2 regions of the Paenibacillus sp. lzh-N1 genome follow, and region 2 is predicted to be linked to the other one. Evidence: predicted binding sites of a transcription regulator. Region 2 holds the regulator's gene; the other holds the start of a gene.
The links. The regulator Rex, encoded in region 2, represses fermentation and respiration genes when NADH is low (regulators of the CRP and FNR family bind a similar motif). The targets are predictions, from matches to a motif close to TTGTGAAATATTTCACAA.

Region 1: the regulator Rex is predicted to act here: its motif matches at 6,782-6,799, upstream of C0638_RS06650 (phosphoketolase family protein).

The regions. Positions count from the first base shown of each region.
Region 1 is NZ_CP025696.1:1,456,651-1,473,540, reverse strand. Features, by position in the region: gene C0638_RS06690 (pentapeptide repeat-containing protein) at 1-1,214, shown strand, start outside; gene C0638_RS06685 (hypothetical protein) at 1,229-1,747, shown strand; gene C0638_RS06680 (DUF4280 domain-containing protein) at 1,748-2,164, shown strand; gene C0638_RS06675 (DUF896 domain-containing protein) at 2,502-2,729, shown strand; gene C0638_RS06670 (DoxX family protein) at 2,799-3,197, shown strand; gene C0638_RS06665 (ring-cleaving dioxygenase) at 3,273-4,223, shown strand; gene C0638_RS06660 (glycosyltransferase) at 4,435-5,586, opposite strand; gene C0638_RS06655 (GntR family transcriptional regulator) at 5,903-6,625, shown strand; gene C0638_RS06650 (phosphoketolase family protein) at 6,929-9,313, shown strand; partial or broken gene C0638_RS26135 (aldo/keto reductase) at 9,594-9,794, shown strand; partial or broken gene C0638_RS06640 (PspA/IM30 family protein) at 10,125-10,783, shown strand; gene C0638_RS06635 (TFIIB-type zinc ribbon-containing protein) at 10,810-11,844, shown strand; gene C0638_RS06630 (TPM domain-containing protein) at 11,841-12,635, shown strand; gene C0638_RS06625 (SPFH domain-containing protein) at 12,657-13,649, shown strand; gene C0638_RS06620 (alpha-L-arabinofuranosidase C-terminal domain-containing protein) at 13,910-16,890, shown strand, end outside.
Region 2 is NZ_CP025696.1:4,099,884-4,116,773, forward strand. Features, by position in the region: gene C0638_RS18575 (tetratricopeptide repeat protein) at 1-142, shown strand, start outside; gene dapB (4-hydroxy-tetrahydrodipicolinate reductase) at 174-977, shown strand; gene mgsA (methylglyoxal synthase) at 1,034-1,471, shown strand; gene bshB1 (bacillithiol biosynthesis deacetylase BshB1) at 1,468-2,160, shown strand; gene bshA (N-acetyl-alpha-D-glucosaminyl L-malate synthase BshA) at 2,246-3,409, shown strand; gene C0638_RS18600 (CCA tRNA nucleotidyltransferase) at 3,464-4,786, shown strand; gene C0638_RS18605 (biotin--[acetyl-CoA-carboxylase] ligase) at 4,779-5,753, shown strand; gene panB (3-methyl-2-oxobutanoate hydroxymethyltransferase) at 6,100-7,008, shown strand; gene panC (pantoate--beta-alanine ligase) at 7,005-7,943, shown strand; gene panD (aspartate 1-decarboxylase) at 7,936-8,319, shown strand; gene C0638_RS18625 (tetratricopeptide repeat protein) at 8,402-9,034, shown strand; gene dinG (ATP-dependent DNA helicase DinG) at 9,193-12,075, shown strand; gene C0638_RS18635 (redox-sensing transcriptional repressor Rex) at 12,103-12,756, shown strand; gene C0638_RS18640 (amidohydrolase) at 12,743-14,044, shown strand; gene C0638_RS18645 (cell wall elongation regulator TseB-like domain-containing protein) at 14,082-14,606, shown strand; gene C0638_RS18650 (hypothetical protein) at 14,913-15,446, shown strand; gene C0638_RS18655 (AAA family ATPase) at 15,439-16,890, shown strand, end outside.

The DNA of each region.
Region 1 (16,890 bases), 2.6 Mb from region 2:
ATGCCATTTTGAATCAGGCGTGGCTTCTCATCCGCAGAGACTGGGCGCTGAAGTTCAATGTGACGCAGGAGCAGCGGGTTCAGGCTTGTGTCGAAGAGTTCCGAGGATATTGCCAGCACATTCGGCGAGAGCAGCTTCAAGGAAGAAAGGGAAGGATCGGTTATATCATGTACTCTATGCTACGTACCACATGGCTGGAAGAGCGACCTGCTTATCTCGTAGAGGCTTCCGATGCTTTATGGATGCTTGATCCACAGCCGATCCATTTTGAATGGAACACAAGCTGGGCATATTCCTACTGGACCGATTTGCAGCAGCAATTGCGAAGGGAGGTAGAGCAGCAGCAAGTTTCTCTATCAGAGCTTGAATGGGAGCAGGTTATGTTGGAAGCAGCGGTACACATTCATGCGCTCGTTGTGAATGTGGTGCGCTTGGCAATGAAACAGGCTGTGTGCTTACCGGAGTTTCAAGAGATGGAGCGAGAAGAGACGTTCGAGATTCGTGTGGGTGAATATTTGGATCATAGTGTATCGGTGTATCGAGAAGATCACAGAGCCATGGAGGCGAATGAGATTCGGTCGTGGTTGGAGGAAAAAGAAGAACATGCGTACAGCTATCAGGCGTTGACCCAAGTTCATTTGTCGGACGGAGATTATAGTCGGTTGGATTTCCGCTATACGGCTTTTCACCAAATCGAAATGGAACATAGTCGCTTGTATGGCTGTGTCCTGGTAGGAACGGTGTGGCAGGAAAGTCAGTTAAATGGAATCGATTTGACATACAGCTTGCTTCATGGAGCCAATTTTAGCGGATGCTCGATGAAAGGGGCCATATTGGATGTCGTTATGGGTAACGCCGGATATGGATCAGATGCTTCATTGGATTGGGAGCCATTGGGTTTTGCTGGCGTAGATTTCACAGGGGCGAGCTTGCAAGGAGCCCGTTTTCAAGATGCACAGTTGCGGAGTGCCATATTTAAAGAGGCGTTACTACAAAAAGCGTTCTTGGACGGGGCAGACCTCACGGATGCCTGCTTTGTTGGAGCAGATGTGGCAGGTGCATCCTTTAAAGGGGCTTGTTTGATTGGAACCGATTTTACGGGTGCAAACGTACAAGGAGTCATTTTTACCGATGAGCAGCGTAGAGGAGCCATTGGTTTGGAGTGGTCTACACAGGTAAGGGATGATGCTAGCAAAAAGGAGTGGCTGCATTGAGATATTTACGACTGATGATAGACGAGCGGGTAAAACATCAGGTGGAGCCTGCTGCGCTGTCTCCTTTGCAAGTAGAAGATATCCTGACGGAGGCCGAGGGAGAGCAGCAGGATGATCCTCTTTTTTTGGCTGTACATACCGATCCACGAACAGTGTACCCGGATTTTCTGGAATTTCCCCTGCCGCTGGTGTCTGATCGGATGAAAGTATTATTGGAGAAATATATGCCGGGACTGAAATGGAAAGCGGCCATCCTTACCGATTTCCAGCAGGCCAGACAGGAGGTATACTGGGTGCTTCGTCCGCCGATGGTGGACTGTTTGTCCGCACAAACGGAATGGTATCCCAATGGTACGTTGAAGCGTTTGATACTGAGACAGGGGGAGATAGAGCCCCCTGTTTTTCGGATTGAGGGACTGATCGAACCTCATATCTATATCCATTTGGCTGTGGCAGAAAGCCTGCTGCGCCGATCTTTTACAGGCATTCGAGTGCAAAGAGTCGAGATGGAAGCACTAAGGAGGATGGGGTAAGTGGAAGAAGCCCAAGTGAAACCGGGAACGGGCGCAAAAAAAAGCTATGTCGTGGCAGGAGCGATCTTAAGTTGTAGTTATGGCACACAACCTACCCGTTTGAAAAGACCTTTTAGCCATGGTGTCTACGTAAAAAACAAAGCACAAATGAACATTGGAGATTACGTTCCAGGAGTGAACATTCAGTCTTTTGGAAATTGCTCCAGTCCTTTAAATCCGGCTGTACAGGCTAGTGAGATGGTGGACATCTATGGCGTGAAAAAGGCTCCGTGTGTTCCAGTTCTGACCATGCCGTGGCTGAATGGGAAAAGTGATGTGAAGATCGAGGGACAGCCGGCCTTGACACAAAACTGTACCCATCAGTGTCTGTATTGTGGTCATATCCAAATTGAAAATGATGGACAGGAGCTGGATTAAGAGTCTGTTTCAAAGCCGTTGGGTTTTGGATTCGGGACGTGTATACAGTTGAACTGAAGGGTGCTTCGCATTCGTACTAGATGGATATCCAGATGAAGAGACGATCTTATCAGGATATCCATTGACCTACGATGATCTGGTCACTGCGATGGTACAAAAATACCAGTATTACCAGCATGGAGATAGCATTGATATTAGGGGGAGAAGCAACTCAAGGATTCATTTTCTCCTCTCTTTAATAAAGTGTTGACAAGAACAATAAAATATTATATCTTTATATCAAGATAAATCAATTAAAGATAAAACAACAGCAAATTTTGAATAGGGAGGTATACACATGCTTGCGATTTTAGAAAGAATTAACCAGTTGGCAAACAAAGCAAAAGAAGTTGGGTTAACTGAAATTGAAAAAACGGAACAAATGGATCTTCGCAAAGAATACCTTCAAATCTTTCGAGGCTCTATCAAAAGCATACTTTTGAATGCTACGATTTATGATCCGAATGGAGATGATGTTACTCCTGAAAAATTAAGAAAAGAACAGGCGCAAATCGTTAAGCCATGAATTTAATTTTGCCTAATATCTTAAATTAAAAAATCTTTAAATAATAAATATAATATGGAGAGTGATTTTATGTTGGCGAGTGGATTGTTGTTGATACGTTTGGTGGTTGGATTGCTATTCGTGGGGCACGGGGCTCAGAAGCTTTTTGGCTGGTTTGGCGGCTATGGTCCAAAAGGTACCGGTGGTTGGATGGAATCAATCGGGATCAAGCCTGGGGTATTGATGGCTGTGGCCGCTGGATTGATGGAATTGCTGGGAGGGGCTCTATTTACTGTAGGACTGCTCACTCCACTGGCTGCACTGTTGATTACGATGGCGATGCTCGGAGCGATTGTCAAAGTGCATGGTCAAAACGGAATCTGGGCAACCGCTAATGGCTATGAATATCCACTGGTTCTTATTGCTGTCGTAATCGGGATTGCGTTGACAGGTGCAGGTTCATATTCCATTGATGCAATACTTCATTAATACATGAACTTAGATCATTAAAAATTGAACGATAATGGAAAATAAGGATTTCTACGATTTAAAGGAGGGTTTTATATGTCACTTCAAACGACAGGTATCCATCATATTACAGCTTTTGCCGGTAATCCGCAGGCTAATGTCGATTTCTATGCAGGTATTCTTGGACTTCGGTTAGTGAAGAAAACCATCAACTTCGATGCCCCCGAGGTTTACCACTTGTACTTTGGTAACGAGGCAGGAAGCCCCGGAACGATCATTACTTTTTTCCCTGCACCAGGAACTCCCAAAGGGCGCATCGGAGGTGGTCAGGTGGGCATAACCTCGTATGTGGTACCGCCAGGTTCGCTTGATTTTTGGCAGCATCGTTTGCAAAGCTTTGGTATTCAAGTTACGAAAACAAGCCGGTTTAATGAACAATATCTTCAATTCGAGGATAATGAGGGCCTACGTCTTGAGCTTGTTGAACGTGCAGAGGGAGCGAGCAGTACTTGGTCTTACGATGGCATTTCGGCTGATAACGCGATTAAGGGCTTCGGAGGTGCCGTGCTATTTAGTGTCAACCCGCAGAAAACGATGGATGCATTGGAGAGCATACTCGGATTTACGAAAGTCTACGAAGACGCCGAATATGCTCGTTATCAATCTGCTGGAGAAATCGGCAACATTGTGGATGTTCCGCTCGTCAAAATGGGCTTAGGCTTTGGTGGAGCAGGTACGGTACATCACATTGCATGGCGCGCAAAAGATTTCGAGCAACATGAAGAGTGGAGAAGCGCAGTTCAGCATTATGGCTATCAGCCAACTCCAATCATCGACCGCCAATATTTTAATGCAATATATTTCAGAGAAGCGGGCGGCATACTGTTTGAAATTGCTACTGATCCACCGGGATTTGCTAACGATGAGCCTGCTGAATCTTTGGGGCAGAAATTAATGCTGCCAGAGTGGTATGAACCACAGCGGGCTCAGATCGAGGCAAACCTGCATCCTATTGAAGTGAGAACATTAACAGATAAACAAAAGTAAATGAAATGGCTGCTGTTTTGCATCCAGATGAAGTCACGTAAATCCACAATCTCATTCGATTGTGGATTTTTCATTTGATAGGTTACCACCTGAAAATGAAATCCTCCGCAATTAACCTATATTTATGATTTGACTAATCTAATATACGACATTATCTATCCAGGACAGAATCTGCTTCCAGGTATGTGTCTCGTGTGCTACCGTCCTCTTGTTATTCCAACAGCTTTTCAGACTTTACCAGCATTTCTCGTAACACGTGGGCGACTCGGCTTTTCCGGTTCTCTGCTTTCTTTTTTATCACCCGTAATGCTTGCTGGTATGCTGGGTTGTTGTTTTGATAATAAAACTGCTTGGCAGCAATGCGTAATGTCCTTCTCAACAACATAGCCGATGAACGTGTTAACCTAGAACGGAGTCCCCTGCGTAATACGCGCAGCGTATTTTTGTAGGTCTCAAAATCCTCGGATGGAGGAATTAGAGCGAATAAATTTAACGAGGAGTCATTGAACCCGTAAGTTTCATACATGATTCTCAGATTTTCCGTATTTAAAACGTTACCTCTAAGATGGGTTGGATGTTCCTGATGATATCCGACCACCTCTTTGATGCAATAAAAAGGGATTTTTAAGCGATGCAGTCTATAGCCCAAGTCCCAGTCTTCGAGTCCGTACAGCACAAACCGTTCATTGAAACCTCCAATACGAATCAAGTGGTTGCGTCTGATGGCTACACAACGAGTTACTAGCATCATCCAGGGAGCTACGTCCGTTGAGGCAAATTGTTTTTGAGTACTGGGCGGAACCCTGGTGGGGCTAACGACTTTAGACAATGCACCCGTTTGATGCAGGACATCATGAGGGGTGATGATCGGGATAATTTCATTCGCTGTTTCAAAGTCGGGATTCCATAAGCCTGATTGTGTAAGTATGCTCCGACAATGTTCTTTTTCTTCCACAGAAAAGTCAGGGTGATAATGGGTAAATGCATCGTCCCACGAGTGAGGAATGCCTGAAAGCACGGATTTGGGATACTTGCGGTGATAACGACTCACGGTTTTAATGAAATGAGGTAGCACCAAAAAGTCAGCGTCGCAGAAAATGATATATATCCCTTTTGCCTGGCGCAGTCCCAAATTTCGAACGGCAGATCGACCACGTTGTTCCGGGTGTGACACATAGATAAGAGGATAGGATGCTTTGAAGTCTTCAACCATTTCTTTCGTTCCATCTGTAGAGCCGTCATCAGCTACAATCACTTCGAATAGTTGCTTGGAATAGGTTTGCGCTTCAAATGAGGCGAGTGTGAGCAGCAGCTGCTGGGCTCGATTATAGGTTGGAATGATGACGCTGTAGCGGATAGCCAATGTGATCTCCCCCCACCACTTTTATTAGAACACGTTTGAACAAGATAAATAATAACAATGTATTCAAGGATTTTAGCCTGGTCTGGTCAAACACCCCTCAAGGTGCGAAACAGGCTTGGTCATATTGAGAATGTTAAGGTGGAGGTTCTGTATTTTTTGCTATTTTGCAGGTATTTTCAGTGGTGTGATGTATATGTCATGGCAGCATTACGCATAAGGATGTAAAGTAAAAGAGATACAAACAAACATGAGATGAAATGGACATGTTTATGGTAAACTATATGGAGTTATAGAAGACCTGAAAGAGGAGTACTATATGACACAATTTGTCTATAAGCAAATTATTGACGATCTTAAAATGAAAATTTTCGCTGGAAAGTTTGCAGATATGAGATTGCCAGATGAACGTAGTCTTAGTGAGACTTACCAGGTTAGTCGTAGTTCCATTAAACGCGCTCTGACTAAAATGGAGAGTGTCGGAATTATTTTCAAAAAACAAGGCTCCGGGACATTTATTAATCCCTTATACATAAGAAATGAATCTATCTTTAACTATGAAGGCTCTAATCTAGGAGTTACTGATAATTTTCAAATGCATGGCAAAAAGCCAAAAATCAAAGTATTGAGTTTCGAGGTCATTCCACCGACAGAAGAACTACAGCGCGATTTGTTCTTGGATACCCATGATTTTGTTTATAAAATCGTTCGCTTACGCCTGTTTGATGACGATCCCTTTATGATTGAAACGGGCTACATCCCCATTAAAATTGTCCAAGATTTAAATCAGACGATTATTGAGGGTTCCATTTTTAATTATTTGGAAGACTCGCGGAACCTGGCCGTCACCAAATCTTTTTTATCCATTTTTGCAGAACCGTCCCAAGAGAATGACCAAAAGCTACTAGAATTGAAAGAAAATGAACCGGTAGGCATTATGGAGGGGGTTTTCTTTTTAGATAACGGCACGCCATTTGAATTTTCACATATGCGGTTTCATTACAAATATTTGAAATTTAATACCTTTGTATCGGTACACTAACGAAAAGACTGGAGAATTCTCCGGTCTTTTTTTATGGTTTTGAAAAAGAATTAGAGTCTGCAAACCTTTCATTTATCACAAATTTTATTGGTTTATCTTTCTATATATTTTAATGTAAGAGCTTTTTTACTGTCTTTTTAATTTATATTTCATAGTATGTTCAAGATTTCACAAAATTGGACCGTATCACTTGTGAAAAAGGTTGAATTAATTTAGCGTAGCGTTATGATGTACATGTAGATGAAATTTCCGGAAATAAATTACAAACCAAATTACAAACCAAATTACTAGGGAGTGGACACCATGGCCTTAACACCCGTGTTAGCAGAATACTCATCTCAAACATATTTGAAAAAACTTGATGCATACTGGCGTGCAACCAACTACATTTCAGTAGGTCAGCTTTATTTAAAAGACAATCCTTTGTTGAGAGAACCTTTGAAAGATTCGGATGTAAAGGTGAAGCCTATTGGACACTGGGGCACGATTCCAGGCCAAAACTTTATTTATGCTCATCTTAATCGTGTTATTAATAAATATGATTTGAACATGCTTTATATTGAAGGTCCTGGTCACGGCGGCCAGGTTATGGTTTCAAATTCATATCTTGATGGAAGCTACACTGAAATCTATCCACAAATCACTCAAGATATCCCAGGCATGAAGAAACTGTTCAAACAATTTTCGTTCCCTGGCGGTATTGCTTCGCATGCTGCTCCTGAAACACCTGGATCTATCCATGAAGGTGGAGAGCTGGGCTATTCCCTTTCTCATGGTGTAGGTGCTATCCTAGATAATCCGAATCTGATTTCGGCTGTTGTTATTGGGGATGGTGAAGCTGAAACGGGACCATTAGCCGCTTCGTGGTTCTCTAACAGATTTATCAATCCAATCACGGATGGCGCAGTGCTGCCAATCTTACACTTGAATGGCTTCAAAATTAGTAACCCAACGATTATGTCTCGCCAATCGAAAGAAGAGTTAACTTCGTTCTTTAAAGGTTTGGGTTGGGAACCGTTTTTTGTTGAAGGTGAAGACCCTGATCACATGCATCCAGAAATGGCGAAAGTATTGGATACTGCCATCGAGAAGATCGAAGCTATCCAGAAGAATGCACGTGAAAATAATGACCTTACTCGTCCGGCGTGGCCAGTACTTATCTTCCGTTCACCTAAAGGCTGGACGGGTCCAAAGGAATGGGACGGAGTGCCGAATACAAATTCGTTCCGTGCCCATCAGGTTCCAATTCCGGTTGATCAAAAAAATATGCAGCACGCACCTGCCTTATTAGAATGGCTGAATAGCTATAGACCAGAGGAATTGTTCGACGAAAACGGTCGTTTAAAAGCTGAGATTGCTGAAATTCTGCCTACAGGCGATAAACGAATGGGAATGAACCCTGTTGCGAATGCGGGTAACCTTATTAAAGACCTGAAATTGCCAGATTTCCGTAACTATGCGCTGGATAACTCCACGCCTGGTAAAGTGATTGCGCAAGATATGTCGGTTTTGGGCAAATACGTTAAAGATGTGGTTGTATTAAATGAAGAGAATCGCAATTTCAGAATCTTCGGACCTGACGAAACGATGTCTAACCGCTTGGCTCCTGTTTTTGAAGTAACCAAACGCCAATGGATGGATCAAATTATTGAGCCTAATGATGAATTCTTGTCATCTTATGGTCGTGTCATTGATTCCCAATTGTCTGAACACCAAGCTGAAGGATTGCTGGAAGGTTATGTGTTAACAGGCCGTCATGGTTTCTTCGCAAGTTACGAAGCCTTCCTGCGTGTGGTTGACTCGATGATCACTCAACACTTCAAATGGTTGCGTAAAGCAACGGATCAAGGATGGCGTGCAGACATCCCATCATTGAATGTTGTAGCTACTTCAACGGTCTTCCAACAGGATCATAATGGGTATACACACCAAGATCCAGGTTTGTTAGGTCATTTGGCTGATAAGAAACCAGAATTTATTCGTGAGTATCTGCCAGCTGACGCCAACTCTCTGCTAGCTGTTTTTGACACCATTTTAAATGACCGTCAAAAGATCAATTTGGTTGTTTCGTCCAAACACCCACGCCCACAATGGTTTTCTGCTGATGAAGCGAAGGAATTGGTGGACAAAGGGTTAAAGATCATTGACTGGGCAAGTACAGATCAAGGTGGAGAGCCTGATATTGTTATCGCTTCTGCCGGTACAGAGCCAACGATTGAAAGCTTAGCTGCGATCTCTATCTTGCATAAAAAACTGCCTGATTTGAAGATTCGTTACATCAACGTAGTAGACTTACTGAAGCTGAGAAGCCAAAAGTTAGATCCTCGTGGATTATCTGACGCTGAGTTTGATCAATTTTTCACAAAGGACAAACCAGTCGTATTCGCTTTCCATGGTTACGAAGGTCTGATCAAAGATCTGTTCTTTGATCGTCACAACCATAACCTGCATGTACATGGTTACCGTGAAAATGGCGATATTACGACACCATTTGATATGCGTGTATTGAATCAAATGGACCGTTTTGATTTAGTGAAGGAAGCTGTTCTAAACTTACCTGACGCTGGAAAGTATGCGAATATTGCGGATGAAATGGATGCAATGGTTAAGAAGCATCATCAATTCATTCGCGAAGAAGGCATTGACTTGCCAGAGGTAGAGAACTGGGTATGGGAAGGCCTGAAATAAAAAAAGTACAGTACATTTCAGCTTTGTGTTGGACAACCAAGCAGTCTAGCATGAAGTGAAATATATGATTTGGTAGCAGAATAGAAGTGCCTGGCCCCTTGACTTCAAGTATGATTTCAACGGGGATCAGGCATTTTTTGATGCAGCACACAGAGAATTTAATAGGGAAGTCACGAGCAAGTGGGTAATAAGTATATGGGGAACTGAATGGTTCGCTGCATTTTGTCTGAATATTGAAGAGGTGTTATGGTATAAGAGAATAGGAGAGGAGGCTGTTAATATGAACCATCCAATTCCGGAGAAGGTATTGAATGATGGCACTAAGGTGCCTGTCATTGGGTTTGGAACTGCTGGATTGAAGGGTGCAGATGGAGTAACAGCGATAGCTAGCGCGATTGATGCAGGTTACCGTCTGATTGACACAGCTTTCAACTATGAAAATGAGGGTGCTGTCGGGAAAGCTGTCCGGCAGAGTTCTGTACTTCCTAAGGCCTCTTCTGTAAAACATCAGACGGAAAATCTGGACATTTTTGATTTTGAGTTGTCGCCTGAGGAAATGAACGTAATCTCGGCACTTAGCAGGGAAGATGGACGGCTATGGGGGCAGGACCCCAATTCCTATGAAGAGCTATAATCTATAAGAATGAATGAGAAGGGTTCAAAAATCTGTGGAAGATTTTTGAACCCTTCGCTTTTAGTAATAACCGAAAGCATGCGATAGGTCCGTATATAGATATGATGAATGATGAACATTTTTAATCGGATTTGATGTATGATATGGGGGAATGTAGTCCTTTCGAAGGAGGTCATCATGGGGATTTTGTCAAGGTTTAGGGATATTATGAAGATGAATATCAACGCCTTAATGGATAAGGCGAGTGATCCGGAGAAGACGATTGATGATTATATGCAAAATCTAAATAGTGATCTAGGCAAGGTGAAAGCGGAAACGGCCTCAGTGCTGGCTGATGAGAAAAGGGCGAAAAGAGCACTGGATGAATGTAGAACTGAGATCAAAAAGCTCCAGCATTATGCAAGTAAGTCTGTGGAAGCTGGCAATGAAGAGGAAGCCCGAAAGTTTTTGGAGCGTAAAGGTTTGCAGGCGGAGAAATTGGAATCGTTACAGACATCCTATGACTTAGCTTCGGCAAACGCCGTACATATGAAACAAATGCAGGAGAAATTGGTGTCCGATATAGGGCAACTGGAGTTGCGGCGTGCCGAACTTAAAGGGAAGCTGGCGATCGCCAAAGCACAGCAAACCTTGAATTCTATGGGCGACCATGATTCTGTTTTCGAGGCCTTGGAAGAAAAGGTGAACAGGGCATATGATGAAGCGATGGCGATAGCCGAGCTCCGAACAGGATGAAGGACGACCTGGATGCGTTATTCGCACAATATGAGAAGAGTACCAATCCAGAAGATGAGCTGGCTGCAATCAAGAAGAAAATCAATCCCAAAGAATCATAATAGTTTCTACATGAAGAGGTGAGCAGATGCCGGTTATCGAATACAAATGCCCCAACTGCGGCAGCGGCATGGTCTTTGACAGTGAGACAGGAATGTTATCTTGCCATAGCTGCGGAAGAGAGGACAACATCGATACGATTCCTGATCCTCTGACTAATCGTATTTTTTCAGAAGATGAAGCCCATGAGTATCATTGCAATAACTGTGGAGCAGTGATTATGACCGAAGTGGAGACGAGTGCAACGGTGTGCAGCTTTTGTGGTTCTGCCGTGGTGCTGGGTGATCGACTGACCGGAGAGCTAGCTCCGGCGCAAGTTATTCCTTTTTCGATCAGCAAGGAAGAAGCCATAGCTGCATTCAAAAAATGGTGCAAGAATGGCCGTCTGTCACCGAACCGATTCATGATGGCCGACCGAATCAAGGGAATAACCGGTATGTATGTCCCCTTCTGGTTATATGAATTACATAATCAAATTGAGGTTCAAGGTGAAGGTACCCAAGTGAGAACCTATACGAGCGGAGATTACGAATATACAGAAACGAAGCATTTTGATGTATATCGGAAAATCCGTTTGAATTATGTGAAGGTTCCGATTGATGCTGCGGAGAAAATGAATGACGAGCTGATGGATAAATTGGAGCCTTTTCCCTATGATCAGCTCAAGCCTTTTAAAACACCATATCTAGCGGGTTATATTACGGAAAAGTATAGTTATAACGAAGAAGAGCTTTTCCCGCGAGTAAAAGACAAAGTGAAGGAATATATTGATGCTTATATTCAGTCTACGGTGTCAGAGTATACGTCCGTGAGTTACACGGAAAAGCAAATTGATACTACATTAAAACAAGCGGATTATGTCCTGCTCCCGGTATGGGTCATACACTATGACTACAATCAATTGGAGCATACGTTTGCGATGAACGGTCAGACGGGCAAGGTAGTTGGTAAACCTCCGATTAGCAAGTTCAAAGTGACAGCTTGGTTTGCAGGCATTTTCGGCATAACTCTCTTTTCATTAAGGTTAATCACTTGGCTAATCATGGGAGGAGAATTCTATTGAAAAAATATAGAGCCATTGTGGCTGTTTTGTTGTTCTTTGCCGCCTTTCTAGCGGTTCCTATGGAAATGAAGGGCGAAGCAGCAACGACAGAAATGAAGCCATTGATTTTTGATGAGGCGGGGCTGCTTAATCAGGAAGAGTATGATGTGTTGAACACGATGGCTAACCAATACGGAGCCGAAAGAGAAACAGACATTATTGTTTATACGACCAACAACCCCAACAATATGGATGTTATGAAAATGACGCAGGATTTTTATGATGACCATGGCCCGGGGTATGACAGGTCCCATGGGAATGCAGTCATTTTAACGATGGATATGAGGAATAGAGAGGTTTATTTAGCTGGCTTTTACAAAGCAGAACGGTATCTGGATGACGACAGGCTTACTAAAATCCGCCATGAGATTACCCCGGATCTGACGAACGGTAACTATGGGCTTGCATTTCAAAAGTATATTCTGGGCGCGCACAAATATTTGGCCATCCGCCCAGGTGTGAATCCGGACAGCATATTTTTCAAAGGCTGGCTTCATTTGGCGGTTGCGCTGGGATTGGCGTCTATTATTGTAGGTAAGATGGTTTCGAGTTCCGGCGGTCGGGTTACGGTAAATCGGCAGACCTACGAGGATGCAAGCACGTCAGGGGTTCTGGCACATCAAGATCTGTACACTCACACAACGACAACGAAGCGGAAGATTGAAAAGAGCAGTAGCAGCAGCTCATCAGGTGGAGGAGGCGGAACCACCAGCGGCGGTCATTCGCATAGCGGCAGCAGAGGATCATTTTAATGGAAGGGATGGATACAGCACATGGGGTTCTTCAGGAATCAATTTGCAAATGTTGTTGAATGGGAAGAATTTAGGGATGATATGATTTTTTGGAAGTGGAGCAATCGTGAAATTAAAAAAGGCAGTAAATTGATTATTCGCTCCGGTCAGGACGCCATTTTTGTAAATAACGGCAAGATCGAGGGCATTTTTGAGAATGAAGGGTCATATAACATGGACTCTGATATTATTCCATTTCTATCGACATTAAAAGGATTTAAATTCGGCTTTAACAGTGGCATGCGGGTGGAGGTCTTATTCGTTAATACGAAGGAGTTTACGGTCAAATGGGGAACACAAAACCCGGTTTTGATCCCTACTCCCCAACTGCCAGGCGGGATGCCGATTCGTGCCAACGGCACATTTAATTTTAAAGTAAATGATTATGTTACGCTTATTGATAAGATTGCCGGGGTAAAGGACAGTTATCTTGTTGAGGATGTGAAAATACGGATTACTTCGGTGTTGGATCAGTTATTGATGAAGTGGATCAGCCGAGAAGGCAAGGATATGTTTAATCTACAGGCAAATGCTTCTGATATTTCGAAGGGCATTCAGGAAGATCTGGATATGCAAGTGATGGACAACGGTATGACGATTACAGGGTTTCATGTGATGAGCTTCAATTATCCTCAAGAAATCCAGGATATGATTACAAAGACAGCTTCTCATGAAATGATCGGTAATCTACAAAAGTACCAACAAGTGACGATGACCGACGGTATTGCATCGGGGAATGTAAAAGGCGGCGGTGCTGCTTCAGATATGGCGAGTATGATGATGGGCATGAATATAGCGAATGAAATGATGAAAAACTTGAACCCAAGCCAGAAGCCCCCGGCTGAGACTCAGCCTGCATCCGATGCTCCCACTCCTTCTGGTGAAGGTAAAAGACCTAATTTTTGTCCGAATTGTGGCACAAAAAACGAGGGAGCTAACTTTTGTCCGAATTGTGGACAGAAATTGAACGGGTAGCCATAGCTAACCGCTGAACTGTTTCCTTTCAGGAAATTGCCGACTGGCTAAGTAATTCTATGAACCAAACAGCAGTTGTTGCAGAGTATTCTCTGTGATGACTGCTTTTTTAATGTAGATTGTTCAAGCATTTTCTTTATAAATCAGATTTATTGGATTGAAAAAGGTACACAAGATAAGGTACTATAGCTATATAGTACGTATTTATATTAACTAATTAGGCATTACATTAATAAACTATAGATATAGGAGCCATAAAGATGACCAAATTCCAAGATCAAATCATTGCGCGGTACAAGTTTGATGATGCAGAGAATGTCGGCAAGGATAGCTCTGGACAAGGTAATGACGGGATTGCTTCAGGCACAGCAGCACCTAAGATCTCCCATACTACCGGAAGAGCGGCTTTGGCACTTGAGGGAGGTCCCAACGGAACATCTTATATTCAGCTACCTTCTGATCTGTTTAAAGATGTAAGCGATAACACTGGTGTTACAGTGACGGCTTGGGTAAACTTCGGCAGATTCACGGATATGTGGGAACGTGTTTTTGACTTTGGTAAATCCCACACGGGTCCTTATATGTTTATGACACGGAATCTGCGTGGAACTCTTTTCACTGAGGCTGACTTATCCGTAGACCCAGGAAGAGGTTTTGTCAGAGATGAATGGATGCACATAGCCCTGTCTGTAATCGGCACGGAAGGCGGCACATTAAGTAGTGCGGGCCCGGTGGTATATGTCAATGGTGAAGTGGCAGCAGACGGTTCCATCAGCCAAACCTCCAGCGGCAACTATGCCAAGCTGCGCAAATGGTTCGAAACGTTTGCAGATTCGACCAACTATAGCAACAATTTTATTGGTCGTTCCCAACATGCAGCGGATGTTGACTTTGCTGGCTTGGTTTCGGATTTCCGAATTTATAAAGCAGGCTTGACGGCGGATGAAGTCATTGAGGTCATGTGCGATTCATTGACAGATGAGGAGATTGTGAAGCTTGCCCGCGATAAGTATTTATCATTTCCGACGACGATTATAACCAAAGACATATCTCTACCAACGGTTCTGATGGGTGGAAGAGTAGAAGTGACCTGGAAATCCAGCCAACCTAGCATACTCTCTGACAATGGACAGGTTCAGGCGATTACTTCCGCAGAGGGGGTCACCGTTACGGCTCTCTTGACCAGAGGTTCGAGCCGGATTGAAGAAAGCTTTGAAGTATCCGTTCTCCCAGAACAATTGCCTCCATACACGCTGACCATTCATGGGAATAAAGAAGTTGTGGATGTCAGCGAAGTGATGTACGGCTTATTCTATGAGGATATCAATAACGCCGCAGATGGCGGGATATATGCAGAACTTGTACAAAATCGCTCATTCGAATCCTTCGAGTTTGATACGTATTCCCATGCTTCGGGTGAATGCGGCTGCTCTACAGGACGGAATCGCAATCCGCTGTTCGCCTGGTCTGGTGATACGGACAAGATGAATCCACAACATAGCGGTGGATTGAATGAATTTTTGGGCGCAAAGGATAAGGATGTGAACTCTTATTATGTGACGGTAGCGGATGGGGCAACGATCCGGAACAAAGGCTTCTCCGATTCTAACCAGAATTGTGCCATGTCCATCCAAGAGGGGGCCAAGTATGAGTTCACCATCTGGGCAAAGGCCGATTCGACGGGTACCATCACACTGCAACTTCAAGACTCGAAGGAAAAGGACATCAGTGATTCGGTAACCGTACAGGTGGAAGGTGGCAGCACGTGGAAAAAATACGGTGTCGACTCCAAGCTGGTGCTGACAGGTACAGCTACGGTGCTGGGACAGCTGGCACTTACATTTGAAGGGGACATTTCCATTGATATGGTTTCCTTATTCCCACAAGATGTATGGGGAGCAGGAGAGGAAGAGCAGTCCCCATCGGCACACGCCAACTATCAGGGCAACCCTAACTACCGATTGAGAAAAGATCTGGTGAACGCACTGGTTGGCATGCATCCGAAGTTTTTGCGTTTTCCAGGTGGTTGTATTTCCGAAGGATCGTTTATATGGGAAAATGTATACGACTGGAAGGAATCCATTGGGGATATCGAGCTGCGCAAGGAAAACTTTAATGTATGGGGCTATATGATGACCATGGGTCTTGGTTATATGGAATACTTCCAGTTGGCAGAAGACCTCAATGCAGCTCCGCTTCCGGTTATGGCCTGTGGTGTGCTTTGCCAAGCCCGCTCGGATTATGCTCATCCGGCTGGAGGTGCACTAAGAGAATACTATATCAAGAATTTTACGGATCTGATCGACTTTGCGATCAGCGTTGATTTTGAACATAATGAATGGGCCGCCATGCGTAAAAAAATGGGCCACGAAGCACCGTTCGATTTGCGTTATCTGGGCGTGGGCAACGAAAACTGGGGTACAGAGTTCTTCGCCAACTTTGAGGTATTCAAGACATCAATTGATGAGTACATGGAGAAAAATTATCCGGGATATGAACTGCATATCATCTCCACGGTTGGCGCTCAAGCAGACGACGATGCTTATCAGCAGGGCTGGAAGTTCCTGAGCGGTAATATGAAGGGCTCAGCCAAGGTTGCTTTTGCAGACGGTAACCAGGTGACGGAAGAGACTGTAACCTGGTATGAAAAGCAAAAAGACTATATGGACACCATTGCCGATGAACACTATTACCGTTCTAATGAGTATCTGTTGAATAATGTGGACCGCTATAATTACTACTATAGAGCTTATAACGCGGATGGCAGTGTCAACTGGAAAGAAACGTCGAAGGTTTTTGTTGGGGAATATGCCTCAACAGATAAAAATACATTGGCAGGCGCAGTAGCAGAAGCAGCAGTGATGACGGGCTTCGAAAATAATGCCGATGTCGTCCGGTTGGCTGCCTATGCGCCGCTGTTTAACAAAGTCCTGACGGACGGAACTTACAGATGGACACCGGATTGTATCTGGTTCGATGACGAAACCGTGTGGTTTACACCAAACTATTATGTGCAGCAAATGTATGCCCAATATTTGGGTGATAAAGTATTGGCCACTTCGTTCTCTACTTACAAAAATGGCAAGCCGATCGACCTCATTCCTCAGGGTGGAATCGAAATCGCGACAGGCAACGCCGAGGTTGTAGTTAAGCGTGTGACCGTTACCTCCAATAAGGACGGCAGTGTACTGCTGGATCAAGATTTTACTAAGGAATTGAATTCATTATGGAAAGTTATTCC
Region 2 (16,890 bases):
GCTCGCATTGATTTATGACGAATTGAATGAATATAAGCTGGCTGTGCAGGCTGCTCGTGAGGCGGCAGCGCTGTTTCCTCACAATGTTCAGCTTGCCAACCTCATGAAGAAATTATGCCAGCAGATGAATGAACAAATCTAGCACAAATGGATGCATAAGGAGTTGTAGGGATATGTCAGAACCAATAAAAGTGGCTGTCGTTGGAGCAGCAGGGCGTATGGGCCGTGAGGTGGTCAAATTGGTTCTTCAGGATGAGGAACTACAGCTTGTAGCCGCAGTGAACAGAACACACGCCGGCAGTGATGCCGGCCTTCTCGTCGGACTACCGGAAGCTGGTATCGCTATTATGGAGGATGTAGAGCAGGCTTTACTGGAGAGCCGAGCAGATGTCATGGTCGACTTTACGGGGCCGCGCTTCGCGTACGCACATACAGCGCTTGCTATTAAGCATGGAGTTCGTCCGGTTATCGGTACGACAGGGTTTACTCCTGAACAAATTGATGAACTGGACAAGCAGTGTCGTGAGCAACAAATTGGGGGTCTGATTGCGCCCAACTTTTCGATCGGAGTCATTTTGATGATGCGGTTTGCGGCTCAGGCAGCGAAATATTTCCCGCATCTAGAAATCATCGAATATCATGGTGACCAAAAATTGGACGCGCCATCAGGCACAGCCATTAAGACTGCAGAACTGATCGCTGAGCAGCGTGAGGAGCTACGACAAGGCAACCCGGAAGAGGAAGAAACGCTAGAAGGATCGCGTGGCGGTTACTATCAAGGCTTCCGCATTCACAGTGTTCGTCTTCCCGGTGTGTTCGCACAGCAAGAAGTCGTATTTGGAGGATTTGGACAATCTCTGAAAATTCGTCAGGACTCCTATGAACGAGCTGGTTATATGCCTGGTGTTAAAATCGGTATCCAGAAGGTAATGGAGCACCCGGGGCTTGTATATGGTTTTGAGCATTACATCGATTAAGAATATACGAATGAATTGATGGATGGAATTATAGAATGAGGCAGGAGGAGTTTGGAATGTTAAAGATTGCATTTATAGCGCATGATCGCAAAAAGGATGAAATGGTTAATTTTATAACGGCATATGAGCATGTTTTTACAGATCACCAATTATATTCAACAGGTACAACAGGTCAGCGCATTATGGATCAAACCAAGCTTCAAATTCACCGCTTCATGTCTGGGCCGCTTGGTGGAGATCAGCAAATCGGGGCTATGGTTGCGCAAAATGATATGGACTTGATTATATTTTTGCGTGATCCACTCATGGCACAGCCGCATGAGCCGGACATTAGCGCATTATTACGTCTGTGTGATGTACAGGGGATTCCTTTGGCAACCAACGTTGCAACCGCTGAAATACTGGTTAAAGCGCTGGATCGTGGCGATTTTGCTTGGCGTGAGCTGGTACATAAATATAAACCGGGCCTTGACCAGCAGGGTGATGTAAAATGACGCTGGACATCCTGATTTTCGGAGCCCATGCCGACGATGCAGAAATAGGAATGGGAGGCACGATTGCCAAGCATACTGCCGCTGGGTTAAAGGTGGGGGTGTGCGATTTGACACGGGCTGAAATGTCATCTAATGGTGATGTAGATACTCGCATGGCAGAAGCTGAACACGCTTCGAAAGTGCTCGGGCTTGCTGTGCGGACGAATTTGGGTCTGCCTGATCGTGGGTTATATGTAACTCCTGAACATGTAGCTGCAGTTACAGCAGAAATCAGGCGCCATGCACCAAAAGTTGTATTTGCCCCTTATTGGGAGGATCGGCATCCCGATCATGTCATGTGCAGCAAGTTAGTAGAGGAAGCTGTGTTTAACGCCAAGTTGAGACGTTTTATGTCAGAAAGTCCTGCGGTACAGGTAGAGCAATTATATTTTTATTTTATTAATGACATCGGCAGAACGGACTTGATCGTGGACATTACCGAGCATTATGAAGCGAAGGAGCAGTCGTTGTTGAGTTATGCTTCGCAATTTCAGGCAGCGCCTGGGAAGGACACGGTATCCACACCACTGAACCAGGGGTACGTGGAACGTGTAAAAGCTCGGGACTCGTTGTTGGGTCAACGTAAGCTGATTTCATATGCAGAAGGATTTGCGTCCAAAACGCCACATCTGGTTAAGCTATTCACATAAGGATTTTATACTTACGCATGTTGTAGAATGCTGAAATACATGGGCATACGAGTGATTACGGATGGACGGAAGGAGGCAGCTTAGCTTGAATGACAAACTGAAAATTGGGATTACCTGTTATCCGTCGCTGGGTGGCTCTGGCGTTGTGGCTACTGAGCTGGGTAAGTTGCTGGCAGAAAAAGGGCATGAGGTCCATTTTATTGCCAATAGCATTCCGTTTAGATTAGGCGGGGCGTTCCAGAAGAATATTTTTTATCATGAAGTTGAGGTTAACGATTATTATGTGTTTAGATATCCGCCATATGATTTGTCGCTAGCGACAAAAATGGCCCAGGTGGCACAAATGAAGAATTTGGATGTACTCCATGTCCATTATGCTGTCCCGCATGCAGTATGCGCTTATTTAGCGAAGGAAATGGTGGGCGATCATTTGAAAGTGGTGACCACCCTGCACGGTACAGACATTACAGTGTTGGCACAGGATGAATCATTAAAGGATCTGATTCGACTGGCTATTAACAAAAGCGATGCTGTGACAGCGGTCTCCAAGGATTTGATTCGTGAGACGATTGATGCGTTGGAAATCACACGACCTATTGATTTGACTTACAACTTTGTAGATAAACGGGTATATTATCCACGAGATGCTGCTGCGCTTAGGAGAGATTTTGCCCAACCGCACGAAAAAATTATGATGCATATTTCCAATTTCCGTCCTGTCAAAAGGGTGGGAGATGTGCTGGATATATTCGACAGAGTGCAACAAAAGATACCTGCGAAGCTGCTGCTGGTGGGAGAAGGACCGGATCTTCCAAAGATTCGTTGTAAAATCGAAAGTTTAGGCTTGCAGGACAAAGTCTTCTTTTTGGGTAAGCAGGATCAAATCGCAGAAGTGATTTCCATGGCGGATGTGCTGCTGCTTCCCTCGGAGAAAGAAAGTTTTGGTCTAGTTGCACTGGAAGCCATGGCCTGTGGAGTACCAACAATTGGTTCTCAGGCAGGAGGAGTACCTGAACTTGTCGTGCATGGAAGTACGGGGTATCTTGCTGAAATCGGGAATACCGAGGCGATGGCGGATTATGCAGTAGAACTGCTCTCCGATGAAGCGATGGCGGAACGTTTCCGTGAAGCGTGCCTGACACGCGCACGTACCGTATTCTGCGATGAGCTGATTACCCGTCAATATGAAGAAATCTATTACCGTGTGTTGGGACGCGAGGTGCCGGATCTTAAACCGATCAGCGTTTAAGGAGGCGGACTCGCGTCCGTTTTTTTATTGAATACTTGCAAAGGGGGAAACCCTGTGAATACAAATACTTGGCAACATGCTGATCCAGAAATGGCTCTTCGCGGCAGAGAGGTTATACATACACTAACCACAGCTGGCCACGAAGCTTATTGGGTTGGTGGCTGTGTGCGGGATGAGCTATTAGGACGAGCTATTCATGATATGGATCTGACCACTTCGGCTGAGCCTGAAGAGGTCTTAGCGCTGTTCCCTCATGTGATTCCGACAGGAATCCAGCATGGGACGGTAACGGTCATGCAGGATGGTCATGCATTCGAGGTGACCACTTTTCGTACGGAAAGCGGTTATACCGATCACCGTCGTCCAACGGAAGTATCCTTTGTGAAGGACATCCGTGAGGATCTGATGCGGCGGGACTTCACGATGAACGCAATAGCGATGGCTGAACATGGGGAGCGAGTGGACCCGTTTGGTGGGGAAGCTGATTTGCGAGCCGCTCTCGTTCGTTGTGTGGGACGAGCCGAGGAACGCTTTGAGGAGGACGGGCTACGAATGCTGCGTTGCATCCGTTTTGCCTCTGTATTTCGGTTCCGAGTGGCCTACAATACCTGGAAAGGTATGATCCGTCGCAGAGAGGGACTTCGACACATAGCCATGGAACGGGTACGAGTCGAGTTAGAAAAGATGCTAGCGGGGCCTGACCCATTACGTGGGTTAGAGATGCTGGGTCGTAGCGGATTGCTCGGCTGTACAAAAGTTCCGGTTCCCTGGGAACAATGTGACGCACAGGCGCTCAAGGAGATCGTGCAGCTGCCAGCAGAGCTGCGGTGGGGTTTGCTCCTTATGTCTTGTAGACTTAGCTCCGAGGCAGCGGACGAGCTTTTAAGAGCTTGGACCTTCTCCAACGCCGTACGTTTGCGTTTGGTTCATTTATTGGAATGGGAGACCGAACTCATCAGCCATGCTGTTGCCATAGCTGACAACTCTAATTCGAGAGATTCTGACCCTATCAACGACGAGGTGCTGCGTCGTAACTGGATTCGCTTGTTAATTAAGCTGGGAAAGGATACAGCTTCAGACTGGTTGGAGCTTCACAAGACACTGCCTTCTTCGTTCCGTGGATTACCGCCATGGGTAGAAAAGCATGTAAAGAAAATTGCCGAACTGGCTAACTCGTGGACACAGCAGGCTGTCGTCGTTCGTATCAAAGATTTAAATATTACTGGAAATGAACTGGTTCAGGCAATGAATCGACCAGGTGGACCTTGGCTGGGCCAGATGATGGAACGGCTTTTACAAGCGGTCGCTTGCGGAGATATCCCGAATGAAACAGAAACATTGCTTCAGGAAGTGAAACGGGTGATGAGTAGTGAATAATCATGAAAGATTGTTAGGCATACTGGAGGAAGGTTCATCCGATTACGTATCCGGGGAGGAAATTAGCCGACGACTGTCGGTTAGTCGTACAGCGGTATGGAAGCAGATCAACAAACTGCGTGAACTGGGTTATAATATCGATGCTTCCTCACGTCGGGGGTATCGGCTGATTTCTCAGCCAGATCGGCTGGAAGCCTCCAAACTGGCAGATATGTTGAATACTCAATCGTTTGGCCAGCGTATCGTCGTTCTGGATTCAACGGTATCTACCCAGCAGGATGCTATGCGTTTGGCAGAAGAGGGTGCGCCGGAGGGAACGTTAGTGCTTGCGGAGGAACAAACGGCAGGTCGGGGACGTCTGGGGCGGAAATGGTATTCCCCTCGCGGCAAAGGTATCTGGATGAGCATTGTATTGCGCCCAGCCCAGCCCTTGGCCTTTACCCCCCAGCTAACGCTGCTTACAGGTGTTGCGGTGTGTAGGGCTATTCGCCGTCTGACGGGTGTGGAGGCAGGCATCAAATGGCCAAACGATCTGCTGATTCATGGTCGCAAAGTATCCGGTATTCTGTTGGAATCTGCAACAGAGGATCAAAGGGTTCGCTATTGCATTGCAGGCATTGGCATCGACGTTAATTTGAATGTAGAAGATTATCCGGAAGAGTTATCCCATGTAGGGACATCTTTGAAAATAGAGGCAGGGCTTGAAGTTGACCGTACTGCGCTGATTGCTGCTGTTTTGGAAGAAATGGAGCTGCTAAGCAAGCTATATGCCGAGCAGGGGTTCCAGCCAATAGCCATGCTGTGGGAGGCATTATCTGTGACGATGAATCGCAGCGTACGGGCACATACAGGACAAGGGATAGCGGTAGAAGGTACAGCGGTTGGCTTGGACCCTTCAGGAGCGCTCGTAATAGAAACGAACCAGGGTGAGCGGATTCAGGTTATTTCAGGGGATATACAATTGTAGAAGCGACCCTAGCTGAGTATACGACCACAATCTTTCTGTTTCCTGTGTAAAACTTCACGTGAAAAAGCTGGTGTTTTTTGTTATACTGTGCAGGAGGCGGCATCGGACGGTCCGAGCTGCACTCCAAGGGCACATTGCTCTACTTTAGCAAGTTTGTAAGACCATCATAACTTCATTTGAAGGTTACGTTGGATTCTGCTCTGAGCCGAACAGGACCGAGACAGAAGGGACGATCTCAAAATGAGTGTCTTTTTTGGCTGTTCGGACCTTTTGATGACGCAGATGTACAGGCGTTCATAAAAGGTTATTTTTTGTGCCAAAAAAAGATGGAAGGGAGCCATTCGCAATGGCAGGAAAACAAGCACTGAATATTGTAAAAATGAAAAAAATGAAGCAAGAGGGCATTCCGCTCAGTATGCTGACCGCCTATGATTATCCATCGGCTAAAATAGCCGAGGAGGCGGGAATTGATATCATTCTCGTGGGTGACTCGCTGGGTAACGTAGTTCTTGGTTACGATTCAACCATCCCTGTGACCTTGGATGATATGGTGTACCATTCCCGGACAGTCGCAAGAGGCGCTGAGCATACATTTATCGTAGCGGACATGCCTTTTATGACATATCACAGCAGCATATCCGAAAGTCTTCAAGGCATCCGCCGTCTGATGCAGGAAGGACATGCGCATGCTGTTAAATTGGAGGGCGGAGCTGGGATTGCCGATGTCGTAAAAGCGACTGTTCAGGCAGGTGTGCCTGTACTGGGCCATATCGGGCTTACTCCGCAATCGGTTAATCAAATTGGCGGCTATCGCATTCAAGGTAAGGACGAAGCAGACGCACGCCGGTTGATGGCAGATGCCAAGGCATTAGAGCAGGCGGGTGCCTTTGGTATTGTCTTGGAATTGGTGACTGAGGAAGTGGCAACGGCGATCTCTAAAGAACTTTCTATTCCAACCATTGGAATCGGTGCAGGACGTGGCTGTGACGGTCAAGTACTCGTTTACCACGATCTGATTCAATATGCATCGCCATATTTCAGTAAACGATTTGTAAAAACTTATGCAGATGTAGGCGGCATGATCCGCAGCAGCATTGAGCAGTATGTGAGCGATGTAAAAGGGCGGGCATTCCCGGCCGCAGAGCATGTGTTCAGCGCGGATGACTGTGTTGTGGAGTCCCTGGAGTCCTTGTACGGACAGGCAAAAGGACAAGCGCAGGAACAAGCTAAGGAAAAGGTGGAATCTCAGTCATGATCATCGTAAGAGAAGTGGCTCAACTACGCAAGGTTATTGCCGAACGTCGCCAACTTGGAGCCAATGGAGCAAAAACTTTACACGATTCTGCCTCTTTACTGCAACATAAAGTCGGCTTTGTACCAACCATGGGATACCTGCACGAAGGGCACGCAAGCTTGATGCAAAAGGCGCGTGAAATGGCAGATACGGTGGTGCTTAGCATTTTCGTAAATCCGATTCAATTTGGACCTACCGAAGATCTAGACAGCTATCCTCGCGATGAAGCTCGTGATCTGGAAGTAGCGCGACGTGAAGGCGTGGATATTGTATTTATGCCGACTGTAGCAGAAATGTATCCGCAGCCAACTCAAACTAAAATTCACGTATCCGCTCTGACAGACCGCTTGTGCGGCGCTTCCCGTCCTGGCCATTTTGATGGTGTAACTACAGTGGTAGCTAAGCTGTTTAACATGGTAGGTCCTGATTTGGCTTTCTTTGGAATGAAGGATGCGCAGCAGGTTGCTGTGCTTCAACAAATGGTGGCCGATCTCAATATGAATGTGACCCTCATACCTTGTCCTATCGTCAGAGAGGCCGATGGTTTGGCTCTTAGCTCCCGCAATGTATATTTAAGTGCGGAACAGCGTGAGCAGGCGTTAGTGCTGTCCCAGTCACTGCGCAAGGTGCAAGAAGTGAGCGAAGATATTGTACAGAACACCATTACGATTGAGCAGTTACATCAAATGGTGGAGTCGACCATCTCCTCATCTCCTTTGGCAGATATTGACTACATTGAAATATTAACATTTCCTGGCCTGGAGCCTCTTCGCCCTGAGCAGCGCCTATGTGATGTGCAAGAAGATGTCATTGTTGCACTAGCCGTAAAATTTGGGAATACCCGACTGATTGATAATATAAGAATACAGAAAGTGGAGGTACTTTCCCATGTTTAGAACCATGATGAAATCTAAAATTCACCGCGCGACGGTTACTGAAGCCAACCTGAACTATGTGGGCAGTATTACCATAGATGAAGATTTAATGGAGACATCGGATCTGCTGGAGAATGAAAAGGTTCAAATTGTAAACAATAACAATGGAGCTCGATTGGAAACCTATGTGATCCCCGGACCACGTGGGAGCGGTGTGATTTGTCTTAACGGTGCGGCAGCCCGTTTGGTCCAGCCTGGTGATACAGTCATTATTATTTCCTATGCTTCCATGTCAAATGAAGAGGCCAAAACATACAAACCAACTGTGGTATTTGTGGATGAACATAATAAACCAGCCCAAACGATGAGCAAGGAAGTACACGCAACGATCATGTAATGAATGGGAATGCGGATGAAACCCGTCTTTTAAGCGAAAAATGTGAGTGTATTAATCCATCTTTCGTAAGGGCGGGATGCACATGTTCCAGCATGTATTCGCAGAAATGAACAGCATGTTAGATGATATCGTGAAGCATTACCCATCAGCCCAGGGCCCCCGCAGACAGGAGCTGCTACAGCACTGGAGTCTGCTGCGGAGAATGAGTGACGGAATTATGGATGAGTGGCTGGCCTTTGAGGAAAAAATGGTTTGCCTGCGTGCAGCCGGCTTTTCCGCAGAGGCCGACATGTCTGACGCTGAGCTGCCTGAAAAGGAGCTACCGGCATTTGACCGGGGGCAGGGGTATTATCGATTGCTTATGTACCCGGAGGCAATCCAGCAATTTGAGCAGGTGCTACAGCATTTTCCGAACAGCTGGCAGAGTCGCATGTATATGGGAATGGCGCATTTTCAACTGGATGATCCAGCAGAGGCTATAAGCCAGTTTCAAAAGGTGCTACACCTGACTGAACAGCCAGGGCTAAAAGCGGTCATCTATAATGCGCTAGGCTGTTTGATGGCAAAGCAGGCAGACGTAAAAGAGGCGCAAAAATATTTTGCTCTCGCTCATCAGTTCGATCCAACGCTGCCCGAGCCACTGCACAATATGCAAGCCTGTTTGTCCGGTGCCGAAAAGCTTCGCTACGACAGTTCCTTGTTGACTTGGATGTAGTTGTCAGACACCGAGTAAGACGATGCATGCTCACCTCCTTAGGCGGTGTGTGCATCGTCTTTTTTTGACTGTCTTAATTTCCAAACAGACAATCTTCTGCTATGCTATTATACAGAGTTATTATTTTTGTATGTGTCATAAGAAAGGATTAAGCTCGAATGAAATTTGCGGTATTGGATTTTGAAACGACAGGCACCCAGTCCGCGGATGACATCATTCAAGTCGGACTTGCAATTATAGATCATGATAACAGCATTTCCCGTGTTTACGGCTCTTATGTAAACCCTGGCAGATCTATTCCACCTTTTATCACCGGATTGACCGGAATTACAGATGATGACGTCAAGGATGCACCTGCACTCGAAGAAATGATGATGGAGCTCGTGCCTATGCTGGACGATGTCGTGCTGGTCGGTCATAACGTGGCGTTTGATTTCAATTTTTTGCAAAGCGCTTTGGACCGGTGTGGATATTTACCCTTTAGCGGTAGAATTTTGGATACGATGGATTTTCTGAAAATTATGTTTCCGTCGTTATCTTCTTATCAGTTGGGTTTTGTTTCCTCAGAGTTTGGGCTGGCGCATGACCGCCCTCATCAAGCAGACAGCGACGCGTTGGCTACGGCTGAGGTGTTTTTAAAATGTCTGGGTGAGCTTCAGGCATTACCTCTGATAACGATACAGCGGCTCAGCGATTTGTTCGCAGAGGAAGACAGTGACCTGGGTTGGTTTCTTGACGGCATACGAGAAGAGAAAGAGCTAGACCCTATTCAGGATTTGGAGAAACATCAGTTTTTTCGTCAGCTTGCGCTTAAAGTGGAAGATTGGACCGAACTGGCTACTCCACGAAGAGAAGATGATCCGAATCCACTCTCAGGCGTTTCCTTTGAGGAGTATATGGATGATGTGCGGGACAATTTGCGTTCATCCTTGAGCCAATATGAGGAGCGCGAGGCGCAAACACAAATGATTGAGGGTGTAAATCAAGCCCTGACTCAAGATAAGCATTTGTTGATCGAGGCGGGTACAGGAACAGGGAAGTCCCTAGGCTATTTGCTTCCGTCACTGTACCACAGTGTAAAATATGGGCAGAGGGTCACAGTAAGCACGCATACCATTAATCTGCAGGAGCAATTGCGAGAGCGTGATATTCCGATGCTGACAAAAGTGATTCCGTTCCCGTTCCGGGCTGCCATTTTTAAGGGTCGGGGGCATTATTTGTGTCTGCGTAAGTTTGAACATAAAATAAACAGAAGAGACTTCGCGACACCAAAGGAAGACTTGATTACAGCGGCTCAAATGATTGTCTGGCTGACTCTGACAGAAACCGGTGATGATGAGGAACTAAACCTGAGCAACCGTGGAGGGGATTTCTGGGAAACAGTAGCTAGTGATTCCGAGTCCTGTCTTGGTCGTTCTTGCCCATGGTTCCGCAAATGCTACTATCATCGTGCACGTCATGAAGCAGGAACAGCGGATGTGGTTATAACGAATCACTCCAAGCTGTTCACCGACGTCAAAGCAAGTCACCAGCTATTGCCCAGCTATGAACATCTGGTCATTGATGAAGCACATCATCTAGAGGAAGTAGCCGGTAAGCACCTGGGCATGCATATGAAATATTTCACACTCGTGCATACGCTGACTCGATTGTTCAAGGACAGTAAGAACGGACAATTGCCTTCGTTACGTCAGCAGTTGGCAAAGTCGGGGCATGAGAAGTCGACGGAATGGGCCTCGACCATTGATCAGCTGTACCCACTCGTGTTAGAGGTTAAGGAAACTTGGGACCTGCTAAGCGATAAGTTGTTTGGTATGTTGCCAGAGCGGTCTGATGCCACACCGGGTGAAACGGGGCAATTTTCTTCGCGTCTCAAACCGTCGGCCAAGCCTGCAAAGTGGGATCATGCGGCGGCGTTGGAAAATCAGCTTTATGTAACGTTGAGTGAAATTTTGCGCAAGGGCGACAAGCTGATGCTGGATGTCAAGGAAGAACACGACGATTATGCGGCGGATAGTCTCATTACAGATATCACGGGTCTGCTTAAGGATTTGGCGGGGATTAGGGAAAATTTGCGCTTCTTTATACGACTCGATGATGAAACAACCGTATATTGGCTCGAAGCGAGTGGGCAATTCCGTAGTAAATCATTGCAATTTTATGCAGTGCCCGTCGATGTGAGCCGCCAGTTGAAAGAAATGTTTTTTGACAAAAAAAGAAGTATTATTCTGACATCTGCTACTTTATCGGTAGATAAGTCGTTTCAGTACATGACCGATCAACTCGGCTTGCAGGAGGCAGCGGATCAAGGACGATTAATGACGTCACAGCTCCCATCACCTTTTAATTACAGGGATCAGGTGTTGCTGGTCATTCCGCGAGACTTTCCGAGTGTGAAGGGCAGTGTAGGGGATGCACATTTTGTAGAGATGCTCGTTAGCTCTCTAGGAGCGACTGCCCAGGCGACGCGGGGGAGAATGCTTGTTCTGTTTACTTCCTATCGGATGCTCCGGCAAGTGTATGAGCCACTCAAAGAGGCGTTAGCATCCAGCGATATTACCGTGTTAGGACAAGGTGTAGACAGTGGGAGCCGCAGCAAGCTAACCCGTCGTTTTCAGGAAGCCAAGGCTTCTGTATTGCTGGGAACCAGCAGCTTCTGGGAAGGCGTTGATATTCCAGGGAAGGCTTTGACTTGTCTGGCCATCGTTCGCTTGCCGTTTCAACCGCCCAATCACCCGTTACTGGAGGCAAAAAGCGAGCTGCTGCAGCAGCAGAAGAAGAATCCATTTATGAAGCTGTCTGTACCACAAGCAGTTATTCGCTTCAAACAGGGATTTGGACGATTGGTACGTACAGCGAGCGACCACGGAGTCGTTATCGTTTACGATACGCGTGTGATCGAATCCTATTATGGAAAGCACTTTTTGTACTCGTTACCGGGACCAAAAATGGAGCATATGCCATCGGAGCAAATGGTGCCCCGCATCGCCGAATGGCTCCAATCCGCCCCGGAGACAGAGGCACAACGGACGGACACCTAAAGTCCGTTACAATTAGGGGGAGCAAGTATGAAATCAGATAAAATTTCAGAGGCTGTCGTACGGAGATTACCCGTATATTTACGTTATCTGAATGCACTGCACAAACGGGAGGTGGCTACGGTCTCTTCTCAAGAGCTGGGACAGAGGTTAGATTTAAATCCAGCCCAAATTCGTAAAGATCTTGCCTATTTTGGCGATTTTGGTCGGAAGGGTATCGGTTACGATGTTTCTTATCTAATTGAGAAAATACGCCATATCCTGAAAATCGACCAGCAAATTAATGTGGTATTGGTCGGAGCGGGTAATCTGGGTCAAGCCCTATCAAACTATAACGCTTATTTAAAAGACAATATGAAGATTGTGGCGGTATTTGATGCGTTCCCGGATAAGGTTGGGACCAGAATCAATACCTTAGTCGTTCAGCCGATGGATGAATTGGAAACGACTGTAAAAGAAAAAAATATTCGAATCGGGATTATTACTGTACCTGATTTTGAGGCACAACACGTAGCTGATAGGCTCATTGAGAGTGGAATTGGAGCGATTTTAAACTTTGCACCTATCATTCTCAAGGCACCGGCTAACATTCGGATACATGCCACAGACTTTACAACTGATTTGCTTAGCCTCGCTTATTACCTGGAGGACGGAAAGGAAGAAGCACAATATGACAGTGAATAAATGGATGATTAAAAACGGTTCTTTTGCCGTGAATGGACCTGAAGCTGGGGTAATCCATGGTTTTATGATTGTGGAGGATAGCCGTATTACTTACATTGGCGAGACTCTGCCTCCGGGTGAGGAAGAGACGGAAGCAATCGACGGTAACGGGTTATTGTTTTTGCCTGGTCTGATTAATACTCATGGTCATGCGGCGATGTCTCTGCTGCGAGGGTATGGAGATGACTTGGCACTTCAAGTCTGGCTTCAGGAAAAAATGTGGCCTATGGAAGCCAAGTTTACATCTACGGATGTGTATTGGGGAACATCCTTGTCAGTGCTGGAAATGCTGAAAGGTGGAACCACAACTTTCCTGGATATGTACGATCATATGGATGAGGTGGCACGTGTAGCTGAAGAGTCGGGCATCCGTGCAAGTTTGATGCGTGGAGCCATTGGACTCTGTTCAGAAGAAGAACAGCGGATCAAGCTGGCTGAGGCCGTGACTTTTGCCCGTAACTGGCATGGAAAAGCAGACGGACGTATCACAACGATGATGTCTCCGCATGCCCCATACACATGCCCGCCAGCGTTTATTGAGAAATTTGTTCAAGCAGCACATGATCTCGATTTACCATTGCATACGCACATGTCCGAGACGATCGCCGAAGTTGAGCAAAACGTACGCGACTACGGTTTGCGTCCAGTTGCACACTTAGATAAGCTTGGCTTTTTCTCCCGCCCTTCACTTGTTGCCCACGGCGTACACTTGAACGACGAAGAGATAGCTTTATTAGCGGAACGAGGTGTGGCGGTTTCACATAATCCAGGCAGCAACTTGAAGCTGGCAAGTGGTGTAGCTAGAGTGCCTGAATTGCTGCGTGCAGGAGTTACTGTTTCTCTTGGAACAGACGGTCCTGCCAGCAATAATAACCTGGATATGTTCGAGGAAATGCGTCTGGCGGCACTCATTCACAAGGGAGTATCTGGCGACCCAACAGCAGTTCCTGCAAATGAAGCACTGCGTCTGGCAACAGAGTATGGTGCAAAGTCGATTGGTTTAAAAGAAGTAGGAACGCTGGCAGCAGGCAACAAGGCTGACTTTATCGCGCTAGATCTGAATCAGGCCCATTTCTTGCCGCGTACAGATCTTATTTCCCATGCCGTATACTCTGCAAGTGCCAAAGACGTGGCTCATGTGTGGGTAGACGGTCGACAGGTTGTGAAAAACGGCGAATGCCTGACGATGGACGAGGAACGTATCAAACATGAGGCACAAGCCGCCTTTGAAGGGCTGCTGTCGCGCTAATTCAGGTGTCACATCCCCTTAGAGAGGAAGCACAGGTTTGAAAAATAAGAAGAAATGGATAGCGGTCGCCATTTTGGCCGTAATACTGATTCTGGTCAGCATTTTCTGGTATTATTCCTATGTTACTCAAGACCAGGTGGCTGAGAAAAATGCCGCTATCATTAAGGCCAAGCAATCAGGTGGTCTGGTTAGCACGACTCAGACATGGAAGTCTGTGTGGGATCAGATATATTGGGTGGTTCAAGGAAAAAACGCACAGAATGAAAATATAATGGTGTGGGTCCCTTTTCAAAAAATGGAAGGACAACCTAACGTACCTGTCGCAGATCCAAGCGGTGTTCATACCGAGCTGATGAAAAACGGAGTCGACGAGCAAAAAATGACAGCGATAATTCAGCAGCAACTTCCAAATGCAAAAATTGTAAGGCTCCAACCGAGTGTGTTCAATGGCGAATATGTATGGCAACTGTTTTACGATGATGAAAGCCATCACAACTATACCTTTTACCGTTTCTCAGATGGAGCATCGACGGGGATAAAGTATACTTTGCCTAATTACTAGCGTGTTATGGGAGTAGTGATGATGGTGAAAGCAATGTATTGTTAAAAGAATAACTGATTGAAGTTGAAAAGACGTAAATGCGATTTAAATCGTATTTACGTCTTTTTTTGCTGCTACGAAAATCACAACTCCTCCACACATTGCCTTCGATATTAGATTCACGTTATGATATACTATATTTTATAAGTGATAGACAAAAATGATAGAAAAATGAGTTGCTGATCTCTATAAGATCATGCAATTTGGTTGTTTGTTGACATTCGTCCCGTTTCTTCTGGGTTTTACATTTTGAGAGGAGGATGTTGTTTGAAATTGCGTGCAGTTCCTATTGTTGTGGCGGCCGTTGTGGCAGCCTTGTTGATGTTTGGGGGATGGTTCATTTACCGTCAGGTTACAATGCAAAGTCCTCTGGAAAAACTGGTATCTCAATATCCAGGCGTGACAAGCGCTCAAATAGATATTAAACAGGATCAGGTCGTATTGAAACTAGATCTCAAACCGCAGGCGGATGTGGCCGGATTGGTTGATGTGGTTAAGCAAAAAGGGCAATCCATCATTGGCAGCCGTACCATTAAGCTGGATATCGCAGATCGTTCCAATTCAGCACTGAATCAATGGTGGTCTGAGGCTATGTTTCCTGTAGCCGAAGCGATGGAAAATAAAAAGTATACTCAAATTTCATCTACAGTTGAGCAGATGAAAAAGAAAAAAGCAGGTATCAAGGCTGATACCGATATGGATTCAAACAATGTCTATATCCGACTCAGCGAAGGCAATGCGACTAAGTTTATCGTTTTGCCACGTCAATCTCAGCAAATGGGGGTATGGCCTAATGCCTAGATGGATCAAGGAAATATTAATCGGTATTGTGCCGGTGACCATTATATTTCTCGTTTTTATTGGGGTGAATATTATCCCTCTTCTGGTTGCGGGCGTGATGCTCAGCGGCTTGTTAATGCTCATGCATGCTCGTGGCGGCTTGGCCGTAGGTGCCGGGCAAGAGCGCAAACGTAAAAAAAATGGTCCGGACAAGCTGACTTTTGAGGAAATTGGTGGACAAGAAAGCGCTAAACAGGAATTGCGTGAAGCCTTGGATTTTTTGAATCGGCATGATGAAATTTCCAAGTTTGGTATTCGTCCATTGAAAGGCGTTTTGCTTACAGGCCCTCCGGGAACAGGAAAAACGCTGATGGCGAAAGCAGCTGCACACTACACCAATTCTGTGTTTGTTGCAGCTTCAGGCAGTGAATTTGTTGAAATGTACGTGGGTGTCGGTGCAGGTCGTGTCCGTGAGTTGTTTCGGGAGGCTCGCACTCGTGCAGCCAAGGAAAAGAAAGAAAATGCAATTATTTTTATTGACGAGATTGATGTTATTGGTGGTAAGCGTGAGGGTGGACAGCAACGAGAATATGATCAGACTTTGAATCAGTTGCTGACAGAAATGGATGGCATTTATTCGGCAGATACACCGCGGATATTACTTATTGCGGCAACAAACCGTAAAGAAATGCTGGACAGCGCCTTAACGCGTCCAGGACGCTTTGACCGCCATATTCAAGTAGACTTGCCTGATAAGAAGGGCCGTCTTCATATCCTTAAAATTCATGCCAAAAACAAACCGATTCAGGAAGATGCTAATTTGGACAAAATCGCTGAGGAGTCTTACGGTTTTTCCGGTGCACAGTTGGAGAGCGTCATGAATGAAGCGGCCATCTATGCAATGAGACAGGATCGTCAAATGATTGCGCAGAGTCATCTATCCATGGCGATTGACAAGGTGATGATGGGTGAAAAAACAGACCGAGAATCAACATTGGAAGAGAAAAAGCGTGTAGCGATTCACGAGCTGGGACATGCTATTATGGCTGAAATCGTCCGTCCCGGTAGCGTAAGTCAAGTAGCGCTCAGCCCGCGTGGGAAAGCGCTCGGTTACGTGCGTCACAATCCACAGCAAGAACATTATTTATATACCAAGCAGTACCTGGAGGAGCAGATTATGATCTCGCTCGCAGGGGCTACTGCGGAAGAAATGTACTATGGCGGTCGAAGTACGGGCTCAAGTAATGATTTTGAGCAGGCGCTGAACATTGTTCATACGATGATGACTTCCGGTTTGACTTCTCTTGGGATTATTAACATGGAAATGGTTACAAAAGAGGAACTTATGCGGGAAAATGGCGAAATTATGAATGACCTGCATAATCGGACTTTGGAGTTGCTGGAAAAGCATCGTCCTGTGTTCGACAATTCTCTTGACATTCTGATGAAGGAAGAAACTCTGTCC